Regions from separate parts of the Catenovulum adriaticum genome, predicted to be linked through region 2. Evidence: predicted binding sites of a transcription regulator. Region 2 holds the regulator's gene; each other region holds the start of a gene.

Region 1 (4,541 bases), 1.5 Mb from region 2:
ACGACCTTAGCCGAGCAAATTATTGACGATGGTGTTGTTCAAGTGGATGTCAATTTAAACATGAAGCATAGTGTTGGCGGAATAGAAACCTTAGACCGACAAAAGTATATTACGATACATGCAAATAATTTAGAGAATGGTTGGGGTCAAAACGATGTACATAGCTTAGATGCACCTAACGAATTAGGTGAAGATTTAATGCTAGATTTTATGCGCGGCTATGACGTTTATTTTGGCCGAGATACTGGTTCAATAGGCTGGAACTTACGTAATGTCTCACAAGATGCGACTAAACCGGGTTTTGTAGATGAAACATCTGCCAGTCAACGTGGCGGTGATGTTAAGTGGATTTACGATAATGGCACAAGTTATAAAAACGTAAATGCCCGTTTAGTAGAAGATCGAATGCAAGATATGATTGCTGGTGGTCAGCAACATCCATATTGGCCAGAAGGTACGTTAATAAAGCCTGTAAATGGCGATCCCGACTGGGCATTTTCGCAAACAGATACTGCGCAAGAACCCTTCGGAACAGCAACGGGCCATTATATGTCGCAATTTTTAGCAAACTTTTTTGCTCAAAGTGAAACTGATATGGGCCAAACCAAACCCACTTACTTTGAAGTAATGAACGAGCCTTTATATGATTTAACGACAGATCGTGAAGGCCAAGCTAATTATGTTGAACCCCTAAAAGTCTTTGAGTTTCATAATACAGTGGCGGCAGAAATTAGAAAAGAAAGTAAAAATGACGATATTATGATTGGAGGTTATACCATTGCCTTCCCTGATTTTGATAAAAATAATTTTCAACGTTGGGAAGAAAGAGACAAACTCTTTATTGATACAGCCGGTGAAAACATGGATTTTATATCAATCCATTTATATGACTTTCCTACGTTTCAAAACTCAGAGCGATACCGCCGAGGCAGTAACTTAGAAGCGACACTTGATATGCTTGAGCACTATACTTATTTAAAATTTGGTCAGGTTAAACCCATTTTAATTTCAGAAGTGGGCTCATCGGTACATGCTAGAGTAAATGAAGACTGGACACCTCAACGTGATGCTGAAAAGGTATTATCAATTACGACCATGAATACTCAATTTTTAGAGCGACCTAATAATATTTTAAAAGTTATTCCTTTTATACCTGTAAAAGCAGAATGGGGACGCCGTGAAGTAAACGGAAAAAGCATCGCTTACTCTAGTCGTTTGATGGTTCAGAAAAAAGAACGTGATGGTTCGAATGATGACACTTGGGTTTATTCAGATCATGTCAACTTCTACAAATTATGGTCACAAGTAACAGGTACTCGAGTAGATAGCTATTCTGACGAAATAGATGTATTAACGGATAGCTATGTTGATGGCAACCAGGCTTACATTGTATTAACCAACCTAGAGTTTGAAGATGTAAAAATTAACTTAAACGCCCTTGGTGTCGACGGTAACACTTTAGATTCAATTAGTTATAAAGAGTTAAGCTATACAGCTAATAATGAATCTCAATTCATTGAAGAAACCTTAACGGAGCTGCCAGAAGCGCTAACATTACCTGCAGAAGCCACAACCATTATCCGTTTAGAGTATGCAAACAATATTGAGGTAACCGAATCTAATACTGAAAAACGCTACTACGCAACTACCTACCAACAAGCAATAAATGCTAACCAAGCCATTAACTTTACATTTGACGATGTAAGTGTCAATGCTCAAGGGGAAGCGGTTTTACGCTTAGGATTAGGGCGAGACCATGATAAGTCGCTTTCTCCAGTTGTCGCTGTTAATGGCAATTTAGTATCAGTGCCTTCTGATGTAAAAGGCTACGATCAAAAACAAGGCAAAACAGCAACTGGCCGACCTAACTTTTTTGGCGTGATTGAAATTCCGGTTCCTTATGATCAACTTCAAGCAAGTAACACGGTTACGGTTGAATTTTCAGACACTGGCGGTTTTGTGAGTTCAGCTGTACTTCAAGTATTTTCAACTTCAGTTGAATTAAGCCGTCATTAAAGTTGGCTTTGGAATAGCTTATAAGCTTAAGCCACAACCTAAGCAGCGCATGAGAACAATGCGCTGCTTTTACAAACTCTGCCCGCCCCAAAAAAAGCGAGTGATAAAGAACGATTAATAAAGCTTCTAATTTTTAATAAAATTCAGTGAATAAGATCAACTCATTTATAATTTATACAGAGATGCTTCTGACCACAAAAACTTACTATCAAGTTTCTCATCAGGCATTAAGCAGCGATCTTTTTTACCAAACCATTTATATCGATTTGACGCTAACAAACGATAAAAATAATCACGAATCACCGCGGGTACTACCTTAAACACCGACAATAAATACCAAGCACCAGATAAATCTTTAGTGACTTCAATTGCTGCATGCGTTCTTAAATAACAATGACCTTTTTTTATCAATATGAAAGAATCACATCCAGCGTCTGCTAATTTATACTCTGCCATTAATCTTTGTGCCGCAGGGCTTTGCATAGGCGCAAATACAAATTGATTAGCATAATCGCGCTTAATGATAAAATTAACAGCGCCATGACAAAAATTGCAAACGCCATCAAAAATAATAATATAGTGATTGTCCATAATGCTTACCTAAACCGAGTTTACCTTTGTTTATAATTTAAGCTGGAAAATGTCTTAGCCAAGGCAGAAATAGTTAGATTTAGCAATCTAACTAAGATATTTCTAACACGGCATATGGTTACACTGCAATTTACAGCAGGCTGCTGTATTTGAAAAGCTAACTTATTCAGTTCAATCCAAACTCCGGATGATGCTCAAAGTCATAAAATCGCATTACGCTAACTAACCACAACTCGGGTTAAGGTGTTGTATTCTAACTAATTGAATTGTTTAATCTTACAGCCTTGCATGGTTTTTAACGAGATTTCTTTGCGTGGATAAGGTAAATTAACGCGTCAATAGCTAGCCTCGGCTTTGGTTCCGGCATCGCACTGTCTCCCCCACCCATAGGGTTGTATGCAAAGGAATTTAACACAGTCCCCGAGAAAAAACGCCGTTTGATACATATTGATTAAACCGAGTTGAGGTTAATTAAGTTTATATACAGTCATTTAAATATAGCTATGTATATAAATGGGTTTATAAAAATTCAAAAGCATGATTAAAATTATTTTCTCAATGATATCTCTCAATACAACTTATTAATAAAACTAAATTTAACCTATTGTTTTTAAATAATTTTAAACATAACCCGCTATCTAGCATAGAAAATTATTATTTCAACAAAAACCTTAAAATTGCTTTTTATTTAAACTTTTTTGTATATTAAAGTTGACCTGTATAAAAAACCAGTATACTGTATATCCATACACACAACACTGTATGGATAACTAACAATGAATACCTATATATTGACTGATGCTGTAAGAAATACTCGTTTCTTTTCGACTAACTCGACTAGTGATCTATTTGAAATGCGATTTTGGGCTGGTATTGCAAGGCTACAAGAAGATAACCGCTGGCTTTGTGTTGTCGCACCAAAAAAAATGCCAAGTAAACAGCGTTTAGCGCAAGCTGGTATTCAACTAAACAGAATGTTAGTTATACATCCGCACGCAAATGACAACATTGCCAAAATATCTGAAAAAGCCTTAAAGTTAGGAAAATGCTGTGCTGTGGTAGCTTGGTTTGATGAATTAGAAAAAGCTGAAAGAAACAGCTTAATCGAAACAGCTCAAAGTTCAAATGCAGCTTGTATTATGATTAAACCAACAGGATCTAAGCGTAACTCAACCAATAATACAGTCATAAAAATCGCTTAGTGGCAGCGGGTTTCCCCCGCGTTTTTAAAGCTTTGCATGTTATAAATTAGCCTGATTACATGTTTTCACGCGATGTAAAATCGCTGCTACCTGAACCATCTTAACACCCTTGGGCCTTCGGGCCCTTTTTTATCACATTAATACATGAATAAATCGCGTTACGTGAACCAGACACCATAACCTAGCCCGTAGCAGCGGGTTTACCCCGCGTTTTTAAAGCTTTGCATGTATAAATTAACCTAATTACGTGTTTTCACGCGATATAAAATCGCTGCTACCTGAACCGTCTGTCTTCGGCTTTTGTATAATATTGATACATGAACCAGACACCATAACCTAGCCCGTAGCAGCGGGTTTACCCCGCGTTTTTAAAGCTTTGCATGTATAAATTAACCTGATTACGTGTTTTCACGCGATGTAAAATCGCTGCTACCTGAACCCTCTGTCTTCGGCTTTTGTATAACATTGATATATGAATAAATCACGATTGCTATAAAGTTTACAAAACCCCGAGTTCTGTTAAACGCTCTATTAAGTAACTCTGAGCTGTATATCTATCTGATAATTTTACATCTGGCCGGGCATGTAAAAAAAGTGGCATTGATATGCGCGATTGGGTTTGTCCTGCTCCCGTTGGGTTGATAACTCTATGGGTTGTAGACGGAAAGTAGCCATTTGAAGCTTCTTGTAACATATCGCCAGTATTAATAATTATATAACCAAAATCACTGG
Region 2 (4,541 bases):
GTTAGCGACAATAGGGTAAAGTTTATTGATATTGGCGACTAACTCTGACTTTTCTATATTATTTGTTTCTAATAAAAATGCGGCAATAAGCGAGGGAATAATATAAAGATGCAAAATGTTATTACGATAGTAGTTAAGCTCCACTATGCTCTCTTGCGAGATAGAAATTGTGTTTTGCCCTTCGGTATCCTCAGTGAATTTTTCCATTTTTACCGCATTATCAATGAGCGCTTCAATTGAGTCTTCCGGCGGCATACTTAGATTATTAAAAGGAGTTTCTTCCTGATGGAGTGCGACACAAATTTTAAGTTGTTTAATTAAATCATCTTTAAACAAGGTGTTTTGATTGGCAACTGAAAGACTCATTGCGGTTAAAGTGACACCGTTTAAAGCTGCTGCATGATTAATATTACACATTACATTATGGCTTAATGAATTAATGTAACTGGGCAGCCATGTAGGCTTTTGATTTTGCTCTAATTGTTGTTTCCAATTAGGTTGATAGCTTTCCATGGTTTTGTTTACGCTAATAGGTTCACCAAAATTAACGTACCCACGACCAAAGTGGCGTAAGTTTTTTAGAATGCTAAACAAATGTAAGGCAGACTCTTTTTTCTTTTTTTGTCCACCCAGTTCACGCAAGTAGGTTTTAACCTCCATGACATGCTCGTAGCCTATGTAGACAGGCACTATAGTGACAGGTCTATCTTGGCCTTTAAGCATGTTTTGTATGACCATAGCTAACATGCCTGTTTTGGGTTTTAGTAATCGACCTGTTCTTGAACGGCCAGACTCTGGATAAAATTTTATTGAGTGTCCTTTACTGATTAGCTGAGACAGATACTCTTTAAATACTTCGGAATAGAGTTTATTGCCTCTAAAAGAGCGGCGCATAAAAAACGCTCCAGAGCGCCGGAAGATTCCACCCATTGGCCAAAAGTTAAGATTAACGCCTGCGGCAATATGAGGAGGGACTAAGCCTTGGTGATATATCACATAAGTCAATAATAAATAATCCATATGGCTGCGATGGCAAGGCATATAAATGATTTCATGGCCATCTTGTGCGAGCTTTCTTATTTTTTCACCATTTTTAACTTCAATCCCAGAGTAAAGCTTGTTCCAAATCCAAGTTAAAACAGTATCCCCAATTCTGATCCAACTATCGCGATAATCGGCAGCTATTTCATTTAAATAATTTTTTGCCTGCTCTTTCGCTTTTTCATAAGAGATATTTTTGCTTTTTGCTTCATCGTTAATAGCATCTTTGATCGAAGGGGATGCTAACAGCGAGGTTAATAAATGATCTCTTTGCCAAAGTCTGGGGCCAGCCATCGTTAATTGCTGCCTTTGAAAATGAAAACGAGCGACGCGCAATAACTTATGTGCTATTTCAGGAGAGCTACCATGTTGGTCAACGACAAATCTAAGAGAGAGTGGTTGATTAACGGAAACAAAATTATCTCGTCCTATAAATAACACCGTAAATATTTTACGTAACCAGCTGGGCTTTTTTTGATGGTTGAAAAGCTTTTTTATATTAGAGGTTTCTTTGCCGGGCGAACGTCCCCAACTGATAAAACAAGGGACGAGTTTGGCATCTAAATCGGGTTGCTGCACATGTTGCTGTAATACCGTTTGAATTTGCTCAGTAGCATCAGTTTTCCCCGGCTCTTTAGCTAATACCGGTTGTAGTTTATCTAAACATACGTAACGACGAAAAAGCGTGTCATTCACTTTAACCGGCTTAAACGGGTCAGGTAAATTAGATTTTTTACAAGCTGATTTTAATGCGATTAAATCAGATAGTGAATCATGTTTAATAACATAAAAAATGGGCTGTTTAGTCGAGCCTAATTCTAAATCTAAATCATCTAAAATTACCTTTGAACTCATCAGGAGTTTCATTGGTAGGTTTAGGAGCTGAGCAAAAAATTTTTTATAGTCTGTCATTTAAAGTCATTAAGCTGAATATTTCTTTATATTGTAACATGTTGAGCTGAACACACAGCCATCAATTTTAGCTTGAAGTGATTTTGCACAGCATGTTTTGTAGATTCACAATGGTTTAAGCAATATTCTATTTGCGTTTTTAAAGCACCTGTATATACTAACAGTAATGAGTACTGTATGGATAAACATTAAATGAAAGCTTTAACTGCACGCCAAAGTCAAATACTGCAACTAATAAAAGATAACATTCAAGATACAGGTATGCCACCAACAAGAGCCGAAATTGCGTCTATTTTAGGGTTTAAATCTCCTAATGCAGCCGAAGAGCATTTAAAAGCGTTGGCTAAAAAAGGTGCTATTGAAATAATTGCAGGTACCAGCAGAGGTATTCGTTTAGTACAAGAAGAATCGATAGAAGACGAAGGCTTGCCTTTAATTGGTCAAGTTGCAGCAGGTTCTCCTATCTTAGCTCAAGAGCATGTTGAAGAGCACTATCAAGTTGACCCTCATTTATTTAAACCTAATGCCGATTATTTATTGCGAGTTCAAGGCGATAGTATGATTGAAATTGGCATTATGGATGGAGACTTATTAGCGGTTCATAAAGCCCAAACTGCATTAAATGGGCAAGTTGTTGTGGCTCGAGTTGAAGACGATGTGACGGTGAAGCGATATCAGCAACAAGGAAGTAAAGTTACATTAATTGCTGAAAATAAAGATTTTTCACCAATCGAAGTTGATTTAAAATCGACCCCTTTTGCAATTGAAGGTTTAGCGGTTGGCGTAATAAGAAATACAGATTGGATTTAACTTGTTATTCAAAGCAAGGCTCTTATAGTCGCAGTTGTCTGAATCGCTATATAAAAAAGCTTAATAGGTTTAGTATATTAAGCTTTTTTGACGCTATTATTCGGATTTAATGTAAAATTTCAATTTAACTTAACCCTACCTTAGCGCTAATTTATTCTGCACCGTCTCCTATTTACTTCAGATATTCTGATTTTTATTTATATTAAATAATTGTAAATTTTCAAATCCTTGACTAATTTTTATACATGCATTGTTTGCGCAAGTAAAAAACGACAACGCACTATAAAATTACAATAACAAGGAGAAAGCCGTGAGCCAAAAGTGTAAAGTTTTTATGGCTTTAGTTTCGTTGCTACCATTTACATTAGTTTACGCAGCTGAAACAGCAACACACTCAACGATTAATTTACGAGCAGGGGTAACAGACATCAGTCATCAAGTTTATGACTTGCATATGACTATTTTTTATATCTGTATTGTGATTGGTTTAGTCGTTTTTGGCGCTATGTTCTATGCCATTATATTCCATCGCAAATCCAAAGGTGCAAAAGCAGCTAATTTTCACGAAAGCATAAAAGTGGAAATTGCGTGGACAATCATCCCTATCATTATACTTATTGTAATGGCTATACCCGCGACTAAAACACTGATTGCGATGGAGGATGCAAACGAAGCCGATTTAACGATTGTCGTTACCGGTTCACAGTGGAAATGGCACTATAAATACTTAGATCATGACATTGAGTTTTACAGCTTGCTTGCTACCCCCAACGAACAAATTACTGGTAAGTGGTTAAAAGGTGATACTTACCTTTTAGAAGTAGACAAACCTTTAGTGATCCCAACTAATAAAAAAGTTAGATTTTTAATGACCTCTGATGATGTTATTCACAGTTGGTGGGTACCGGATTTTGCGGTTAAAAAAGATGCGAACCCTGGATTTATTAATGAAGCTTGGACCAATGTTAATGAGCCAGGTATTTATCGCGGTCAGTGCGCAGAACTTTGTGGTAAAGATCATGGTTTTATGCCGGTCGTTGTAAAAGCGTTAGAGCCAACTGAATTCGATCTGTGGATGGAGAAGAAAAAGCAAGAAAAAGCTGCCGCTAAAGCCGAAGAGAAACGTTTGCTTGCAATGAGTATGAGCAAAGAAGAATTAATGGCTGAAGGTGAAAAAGTTTATATGGGGTATTGTGCAGCCTGTCACCAACAAAATGGTATGGGACTACCAGGCGTGTTTCCTTCTTTAGTTGGCAGTCCGGCGGTAACGGGCGATGTAGCTGAACATATAGATGTTGTATTAAATGGCCGAAATGGCACTGCGATGCAAGCATTTAGCAAACAACTTAGCTTGAAACAAATCGCTTCTGTTGTCACATATGAACGTAATGCCTGGGGAATAAACTCTGGAGATTTCGTTCAGCCTAAAGATATTCACCAGTTTATACAAAATCAGTAGGGGATGACAGATGAGCACAATAACTCAAAATAATTCTGCGACCGAACATTCAGAAAACCATGACGATCATGCACATGGTCCTGCTCCAGGCATTAAAAGATGGATCTTTACAACCAATCATAAAGATATAGGTACATTATATTTATGGTTCGCTTTTATTATGTTTCTTGTAGGTGGGGCTATGGCGATGGTCATTCGGGCTGAGCTTTTCCAGCCCGGATTACAAATTGTTGAACCTCACTTTTTTAATCAAATGACCACAGTACATGGTTTAATTATGGTATTTGGTGCGGTTATGCCAGCTTTTACTGGTATGGCA
Region 3 (4,541 bases), 710 kb from region 2:
CTCGAGCATTTCTGTTGCGGCATCCCACAATGTAACCGAATGCTGACGAGCAAATTGACGAATTTGCTCAAGCGATTTATTACCGACCCCCCGAGTTGGCGTATTAACAATACGCTCAAATGCGGCGTCATCTTGACGATTATTGATGATTCTTAAATATGCGAGTGCGTCTTTAATTTCTTGCCGATCAAAAAAGCGCAAGCCGCCGTAAATACGATAAGCAATTTTTTCCATTAGCAAAGCTTCTTCCAATACCCGAGATTGAGCATTGCTTCGATACAAAATGGCACTTTCTGCTAATTTATTACCTTGGCTAAACCAATCTTTAATTCGTCCAACAATAAATCTTGCTTCATCTAATTCGTTAAAAGCGGCATACTCGGTAATGGTTTCACCATCACTGGCTTGAGTCCACAAGCTTTTGCCTAAACGATCACTATTATTTTTAATAACGGTATTAGCTGCTTTTAGAATAGTACCGGTTGAGCGATAATTTTGCTCTAGACGAATAGTGTGAGCATCTGGAAAGTCGGTTAAAAAGCGCTGTAGGTTTTCAACTTTTGCGCCGCGCCAGCCATAAATTGATTGATCGTCGTCACCCACTATCATCATATGGTTATCAGCATCGGCCAATAACCTTAACCAAGCATATTGAATATTATTTGTATCTTGAAACTCATCGACCAAAATATGTTTAAATCGGTTTTGGTAATGCTTTAACAGCTGAGGCTGCTTTAACCACAACTCATGAGCTCGCAGGAGTAATTCAGCAAAATCAACTAAACCAGAGCGATCACAGGTCTGCTGATAAGTCTGATACACTTTTTTCCAAACTTCTTCCTGTTGATTTCCATAGGTTTCTATATGTTGGGCGCGCAAACCTTCATCTTTTTTACCGTTGATGTACCACATAGCTTGCTTAGGTGGCCACTTTTTTTCATCTAGCTCCATGGCTTTAACAATACGTTTAATCAACCTATGCTGGTCATCTGAGTCTAGTATTTGAAAACCTTCAGGTAAACCAGCATCAGCGTAATGCAAACGCAGCATTCTATGAGCGAGGCCATGGAATGTCCCTATCCACATGCTTTGTACTGAGGTTTGTAATAAGTCTTCAACTCGGTTGCGCATTTCAGCAGCCGCTTTGTTGGTAAAGGTAACGGCTAAAATAGAATGTGGGGAGATATTTTCAACTTGCATTAAATACGCGATTCTTTGCACCAGCACTCGGGTTTTACCACTACCAGCACCCGCTAATACCAACATTGATTGCTCTGGCGCGGCTACGGCTTCGCGTTGCTTGTCATTTAAGCCATCAATTAAATTTGTAATATCCATCCAGATCCCATTTTATAAATACGCAATTAAACTCATTGGCGAATTGTACTGGATAAACTAACAGTTCCCAAGTTAACGGCTGAATTTATTTTTATCTGGATTAAAAGTAAACAAAAAAAGAATTTAAGATTACTTAATGAGGAGATTCGGTTGGTTAACCGAATGTGTTTAAATAAATTAAAACCAAGCATATAATGCAATTTAAAATTACATTATATGCTTATTTTACTTAATCGATGAGCGAATGCGCATTTATCTTTGTTTATAATTTGAACTGAACGAAAGATTCACACCTTAAATATCTAACTTACTATCTGACATGCTACGCATGATTTCCTCATCTGCACTGCTAGAAGGTGAACCTGATTCACTTGGGGCTGACCCTAAACTTACATCTTGTTGCCCGCTTAAACTTACGCTGTCACTGCCTAAAATATCATCAGCATTATCAGCTAATAAATCATTAAGTGTTAAACTCGTGACTTCATCACCTGAGATTTGCCCCGCGTCATCAGCATAATTTATTTCAATACTTTCATCATTTGATAATAAATCGTCATCAACAAACCCTCTTGTAGCCAGCATAGGTCGACCGGCGGTACCAACATCATCAGCATCTACAGTTAATGTGGCGAGATTACCATCACCATCCTCCATAGATATTGTAATGTTAGCAATATCCAATAAACTGAGCTCTGTAATAGTCCAGCTACCATCAGATTGAACCAAAGCGGTGCCTAGTTCTACAGTTAAAGCGCTAAGCAACTCAACAGAAACTGTAAGTTCTGTACCCTCCTCCGCATCTGAGGTACCTGAAATTGTTGTAGATTTAAGCGCAACCAGATCAATAACATCTATTGACGTGACCTCTAAGGTTGGCGGTATTATATTTAAATCAGCCCCTATATCTAAAGTCGTTTTATTCTCGGCTTCATCTTCCACCGCTAGTTGTAAACTAATATCACCATCTTCTAAATCAGTAATGTTTTCAAATAAACCTGCGGTTAAATCGATAGAAAAATCGCCGTTTGCATCTGCTTGTAAAGTTGTTACTTCAGATAAAGCACCAAGCACATTGACGCTAAGCGTAATATTCGCATTTGCTTCGGTTGAACCAGATAAGGCAGGTGACAGCACGGTACTAATGACACCAGTCAATGACCCATCAAGTAAACCATCGACATTTAAAATAGGCGCTGTGATATCTAAATTGGCGCCGACACTGGTGGTATTTATATTACCATTCGCATCCGAAACACTGGCCTCCAACGTCAGTGCACCATCATCAATCCCTGATAAGACTGTTGGGTTAAGTGTTAAGCTAAAGTTGCCACTGCCATCGGCCGTTGTGGTGAGCGTGGTTTCTGTTACTCCGCCAGCTTTTACTGCCACATTCACAGTCGCGCCCGCTTCAGTTACCCCAGTCAATGCCGGTGATAAAGTCGAGCTAATCACGCTAGCCAGTGGATTTAAACTAAGGCTTGGCGCTGTGATATCTAAATTGGCGCCGACACTGGTGGTATTTATATTACCATTCGCATCCGAAACACTGGCCTCCAACGTCAGTGCACCATCATCAATCCCTGATAAGACTATTGGATTAAGTGCTAAGCTAAAGTTGCCACTGCCATCGGCCGTTGTGGTGAGCGTGGTTTCTGTTACTCCGCCAGCTTTTACTGCCACATTCACAGTCGCGCCCGCTTCAGTTACCCCAGTCAATGCCGGTGATAAAGTCGAGCTAATCACGCTAGCCAGTGGTTCTAGGGTTAAATTCGGTGGGGTAATATCTAATACGGCATCAATATCGACCACGTTTTCGTTCCCCGCGGCATCGGCGACACTGGCTTCAATAACCAGGGTGCCTTCACTAATGCCTTCGCCGGTTAATAAATCTGCATCAATATCGAGGGTGAAATCGCCGTTGGCATCCGCGGTAGCGACTCCAATTTCAACTAATTCATTGCCCACCACCCCGGCTTTAATGGTAATACTGGCGCCCGCGACTGTGCTGCCGGTTAAGGTTTGGGTGAGCACTGAGTTGATCACATCATCCAGTGGTTCTAGGGTTAAATTCGGTGGGGTAATATCTAATACGGCATCAATATCGACCACGTTTTCGTTCCCCGCGGCATCGGCGACACTGGCTTCAATAACCAGGGTGCCTTCACTAATGCCTTCGCCGGTTAATAAATCTGCATCAATATCGAGGGTGAAATCGCCGTTGGCATCCGCGGTAGCGACTCCAATTTCAACTAATTCATTGCCCACCACCCCGGCTTTAATGGTAATACTGGCGCCCGCGACTGTGCTGCCGGTTAAGGTTTGGGTGAGCACTGAGTTGATCACATCATCCAGCGGTTCTAGGGTTAAATTCGGTGGGGTAATATCTAATACGGCATCAATATCGACCACGTTTTCGTTCCCCGCGGCATCGGCGACACTGGCTTCAATGACTAGGGTGCCTTCACTAATGCCTTCGCCGGTTAATAAATCTGCATCAATATCGAGGGTGAAATCGCCGTTGGCATCCGCGGTAGCGACTCCAATTTCAACTAATTCATTGCCCACCACCCCGGCTTTAATGGTAATGCTGGCGCCCGCGACTGTGCTGCCGGTTAAGGTTTGGGTGAGCACTGAGTTGATCACATCATCCAGTGGGTCTAGGGTTAAATTCGGTGGGGTAATATCTAATACGGCATCAATATCGACCACGTTTTCGTTCCCCGCGGCATCGGCGACACTGGCTTCAATAACCAGGGTGCCTTCACTAATGCCTTCGCCGGTTAATAAATCTGCATCAATATCGAGGGTGAAATCGCCGTTGGCATCCGCGGTAGCGACTCCAATTTCAACTAATTCATTGCCCACCACCCCGGCTTTAATGGTAATACTGGCGCCCGCGACTGTGCTGCCGGTTAAGGTTTGGGTGAGTACTGAGTTGATCACATCATCCAGTGGTTCTAGGGTTAAATTCGGTGGGGTAATATCTAATACGGCATCAATATCGACCACGTTTTCGTTCCCCGCGGCATCGGCGACACTGGCTTCAATAACCAGGGTGCCTTCACTAATGCCTTCGCCGGTTAATAAATCTGCATCAATATCGAGGGTGAAATCGCCGTTGGCATCCGCGGTAGCGACTCCAATTTCAACTAATTCATTGCCCACCACCCCGGCTTTAATGGTAATACTGGCGCCCGCGA
Region 4 (4,541 bases), 1.3 Mb from region 2:
AGTGAGGTAGACTGGCAAACCACGAATGAACAAGATCCTGAAGAATTAATTAAAGCTGTGCTGAATGATGAAATAGATTACACCATAGTCGACTCTAATTTGTTAGCCATCAACCGCCGTATTTATCCAAATTTGAGTATTGGGTTTACGGTTTCAGACGATCATCAGCTTGCGTGGGCTTTTGCCAAAAAGCAAGATGACAGTTTGTATGCACTGTTAATCGATTTTTTTGGTTCAATTCGTCAAAATGGTGAGTTTTCACATTTAGAAGATAAGTATTTTGGCCATGTTAAACTGTTTGATTATGTAGATACCCGAAGCTTTATTAAAGCCATAGAAATCGTCTTACCTAAATATCAGGCTTGGTTTACCGAGTATGCACAGCGCTACGAATTAGACTGGCGTTTACTAGCCGCACAAAGTTATCAGGAAAGTCACTGGAATCCACGAGCAAAATCTCCCACTGGAGTACGTGGAATTATGATGCTGACTTTACCAACCGCTAAACAAATGGGCGTAAAAAGCCGGCTAGATGCCGAGCAAAATATCAGAGGTGGGGCCCGTTATTTATCTTCGTTGCATAATCGCATTCCTGAACGTATCAGCGAACCTGATCGCACTTGGTTTGCGCTCGCTTCTTATAATATTGGTCTAGGCCACTTAGAAGATGCAAGACGAATTGCACAGCAACAAGGCGCAAACCCAGATAAATGGCACCAAGTGAAACGTTATTTGCCTCTGCTTCAAAAGAAAAAATATTATAAAAAGACAAGATATGGCTACGCCAGAGGCCAAGAAGCTGTTACTTATGTTGAGAACATTCGTCGTTATTACGATTCTTTAGTTTGGTTTTATGGGCCAAATAATAACACCGAATACGCACCTGTTGAGCCTGATAACGCTAAGCTGGAAACTTCAGCCGACCTTGACTCCCCCCAAAAAAATAGCGAGACAATAGAAACAAAGCAATCCAAACAAGTGAATGAAATTAAAGACAATAATCAAACTAACATTAATTAAGCAGATTCGAACTTAATTCAAATTAGTGCTGTATCTTTTTTTAAAAGCAGATTAAACTCGAACTATCTCAAATTAAGCCTTTTTAGTTATGATCAGAGAAGCTTTATTGTCTGACATTCCCGAGTTTGTTCGTATTCGCCAGCAGCCCTCGGATAACCCTATTGATAATGCCAAACCTATTCCACTTATTTGTTATCAGCAATATTTAACTAAATATGGTAAAGGATGGGTTCACATCCACAATAATACGGTATGCGGATATGTGATTAGCTCAAAAAAAGAAAGTACCATATGGGCTCTTTTTGTTGAACAAACATACCAGCGTCAAGGCATTGGCAAAGCTTTATTAAATAAAGCAACTCAATGGTTAAATCAAAATGGTATTCATAAAATTTACCTTTCAACTGCGGTTAATAGTCAGGCTGAACAGTTTTATCAGCATTTAGGCTGGCACAGAGGCATGCCATTGGACACGGGCCAAGTTACCTATACACACTTATATCCCAAAACAAATTACCAAGCGGTCGCCTTATTAGAAAAATCAATGGCTTAAAATTAATGACTTTATCTTTTTTAACAATAGCGATAAAACAAAGGTTACGGGCTAATTAAGTTATTTATAACAATCTTTAATTCAAGTATGACGTTGACAGACATTTTCCTATAAAAATAACAAAACACTGTTTGACTATACAGTACATATGAGCTTTAATAGTCATACAGTATTTATACAGTGCTTTTTGAAGTGCATTTAGGGGATGAATAATGTTAACTCATTTATATATTAAAGACTTTGCAATTGTTGATGGCTTGGATATTGAAATTGATCCGGGTATGACCACTATTACCGGTGAAACCGGTGCTGGAAAATCTATCTCAATTGATGCACTAAGTTTGTGTTTGGGCAGTCGAGCCGAAACCAGTATGGTGCGCCCTAATGCCGATAAAACCGAAATTAGCGCCACTTTTAATGTTAGTCAGATACCAGAAGCTATGCAATGGCTCGAAGCACAAGATTTATTAAATCCTGATCAAACCGACTGCATGATCCGCCGGGTAATTACTGCCGAAGGCCGTTCGAGAGCTTATATAAACGGCGCACCTGTACCAGCCCAATTACTAAAATCACTTGCCCCTTATTTAGTTAACATTCATGGTCAACATGCACATCAATTATTATTAAAAGCTGATAATCAGCTTACACTACTTGATCAGTTTGCCGATCATAAACATTTGCTTGCACAGACAACTATGGCGTATCAAGGTTGGCACAAATTAAAAAACGAGCTTAAACAATTAGAAAAAGAACAAGCAAACCGAGATGCTCGTTACCAATTATTAGAATACCAAGTAAATGAGTTAGATGACTTTGATTTAGCTGAAGGTGAATTTGAACAAATAGAGTTAGAGCACAAACGTTTATCAAATTCAGTATCTTTAGTTACCGATAGTCAACAATGCTACAGCTTATTGTATGAAAACGATGAACAAACCATTGTCGGTATGGTCCAGTTTATTCAAAATAAATTATCCGACCTGTCCAAGTATGATCCAGCACTTGAAAACTTAATTGAAATGATTAATCAAGCCGATATTCAGTTACAAGAAGCCAGCTATGAATTGCGTGATTATATTGATAGCCAGGAACCTGATCCTGAGCGTTTACAGTTAGTTGAAGAGCGAATGGCAACAGCTCTCGAACTTGCCAGAAAACATAAAGTGCCTGCAGAGTCTCTTTATGTAGAACACCAAACGCTAGCAAAAGAACTAGCTCAAATAAAACAATCAGATGAGCAAAATGAACAATTAAAAGCCCAAGTAAAAGAAGCTCAAGAATACTACTTAACGGCAGCCAAAGCCTTGAGTGATAGCCGTGCAAAAGCGGCAAAAGCACTAGCAAAAGAAATAACCCAAAGCATGCAAACACTCAATATGCAAAAAGGGCAATTTTCAATCAAATTAACAAGCAATTCGTCGCCTTCAAAATTCGGTTCAGATGATATTGAGTTTCTAGTGAGTGCCAACCCAGGGCAGCCGCTACAAGCTATGCATAAAGTCGCATCTGGTGGTGAATTATCTCGAATTAGTTTAGCGTTGCAAGTTTTAACATCAGCTAAAAGCTCAGTACCAACACTTATATTTGATGAAGTAGATGTTGGAATTAGTGGGCCAACTGCTGCTATTGTTGGACAAATGCTAAGAAAAATAGGCAAATCTACACAAGTGATTTGTGTTACCCATTTACCTCAAGTTGCAGCTTGTGGACATCAACAAATGCAGGTGACTAAGCAAAACGATGGTAATTCAACGACAACCAGTATGATAAAACTAGATCAAGAACAAAGAGTATATGAACTAGCTCGTTTATTGGGTGGTGATGCGATTAGCGAAAACACCTTAAAAAGCGCAAAAGAGTTACTGGTTAGCTAACTGTTTTTTCATAACTTATTTTATAATCAACTCACAAAAAGTCAGATTGATAAATAGTTTATTTTAATAGAGCCCTTATTAATCTGGCTTTTTTGGATATTTTTTACAACAATAAAGACGCCTTGGCAACGCCCTGCTCCCTCCAATATTATTGATGTATCAATGAACATATTTTTAGCAGTAACGCTGAGCAGCACGTTATATAAGAACCTCAAACTTACCAAAAACTAAATAAAGCGCCTATTGGCTAACAATCGTAACGGTAAATATTACCAGCTCACTGTACTTTTTACTTTGTGGTTTTATGTTTCTTCAAAATAGACAACATAATTTTTTGGTGATATGTGTTATTTGGCATCTGTATTGGCTATTAAAAAGCAGCCAAAACGCGATTTTATTACGTTTTATAGCGTTAAAGTTGTGCACGCAACAAAATTGTTCATTTCATCGCCGCATTTTTTGAGTATTGGCACGTGTTTCGCTTACTTTCGATTACCAAGAAAGCTCACACCATATAAATAGTAAGGGAAACAACGTGGCAGAACGTTACAATTTATCTGAAATTATTGAGCAAATTACACAAGTGGGGCAAGGTGCTAAAAAAATCACAGCCGGTGATTTAATTGAGCATTTTGAAAACAGAGGATTTGGCCCTTTATTAGTATTCCCAGCTCTAATCGCGATATTACCCACTGGTGGAATCCCTGGGGTGCCAACTGTTTGTGGAATATTAATTTGTTTTATATCAATTCAACTCGCATTAGGCAAGCAAAGTCCTTGGCTACCTAAAAAATTTAAGCAACTCAGTATTAAGCAAGAATCACTTGAAAAAAATGCCAACAAAGCATTACCTATCACCCAAAAAATAGACAAAGTTTTTCGACCTAGATTTAAATTATTCCAATCGAAAAAAGTAAAAAAAGCAATTGCATTAACTTGCGCTGGCTGCGGGCTAATTATGATTCCTTTAGAATTATTACCATTTGCAGTTGCGATACCCGCTAGTGCCATTTTATCAACCGCTGTTGGCCTAGCAACAGAAGATGGCTTATTTATCATCATTGGCTTAGCGATGAGCCTAATGAGCTTTG

What was found. The regulator LexA, encoded in region 2, represses DNA repair genes until DNA is damaged. The targets are predictions, from matches to a motif close to TACTGTATNNNNATACAGTA.
Region 1: a site for LexA is predicted at 3,322-3,341, ahead of OLW01_RS06150 (SulA-like leucine-rich domain-containing protein). Genes of this name have one in related genera too.
Region 3: a site for LexA is predicted at 1,385-1,404, ahead of uvrD (DNA helicase II). Genes of this name have one in related genera too.
Region 4: a site for LexA is predicted at 1,699-1,718, ahead of recN (DNA repair protein RecN). Genes of this name have one in related genera too.

Annotation. Positions count from the first base shown of each region.
Region 1 covers NZ_CP109965.1:1,358,908-1,363,448, reverse strand. The annotation lists gene OLW01_RS06160 (hypothetical protein) at 1-2,016, shown strand, start outside; gene OLW01_RS06155 (thiol-disulfide oxidoreductase DCC family protein) at 2,182-2,607, opposite strand; gene OLW01_RS06150 (SulA-like leucine-rich domain-containing protein) at 3,384-3,809, shown strand; gene OLW01_RS06145 (2OG-Fe(II) oxygenase family protein) at 4,309-4,541, opposite strand, start outside.
Region 2 covers NZ_CP109965.1:2,828,027-2,832,567, reverse strand. The annotation lists gene plsB (glycerol-3-phosphate 1-O-acyltransferase PlsB) at 1-1,953, opposite strand, end outside; gene lexA (transcriptional repressor LexA) at 2,146-2,763, shown strand; gene coxB (cytochrome c oxidase subunit II) at 3,074-4,222, shown strand; gene ctaD (cytochrome c oxidase subunit I) at 4,233-4,541, shown strand, end outside.
Region 3 covers NZ_CP109965.1:339,323-343,863, reverse strand. The annotation lists gene uvrD (DNA helicase II) at 1-1,338, opposite strand, end outside; gene OLW01_RS01425 (Ig-like domain-containing protein) at 1,633-4,541, opposite strand, start outside.
Region 4 covers NZ_CP109965.1:1,555,452-1,559,992, forward strand. The annotation lists gene mltF (membrane-bound lytic murein transglycosylase MltF) at 1-1,020, shown strand, start outside; gene OLW01_RS06925 (GNAT family N-acetyltransferase) at 1,109-1,573, shown strand; gene recN (DNA repair protein RecN) at 1,786-3,450, shown strand; gene OLW01_RS06935 (exopolysaccharide biosynthesis protein) at 3,986-4,541, shown strand, end outside.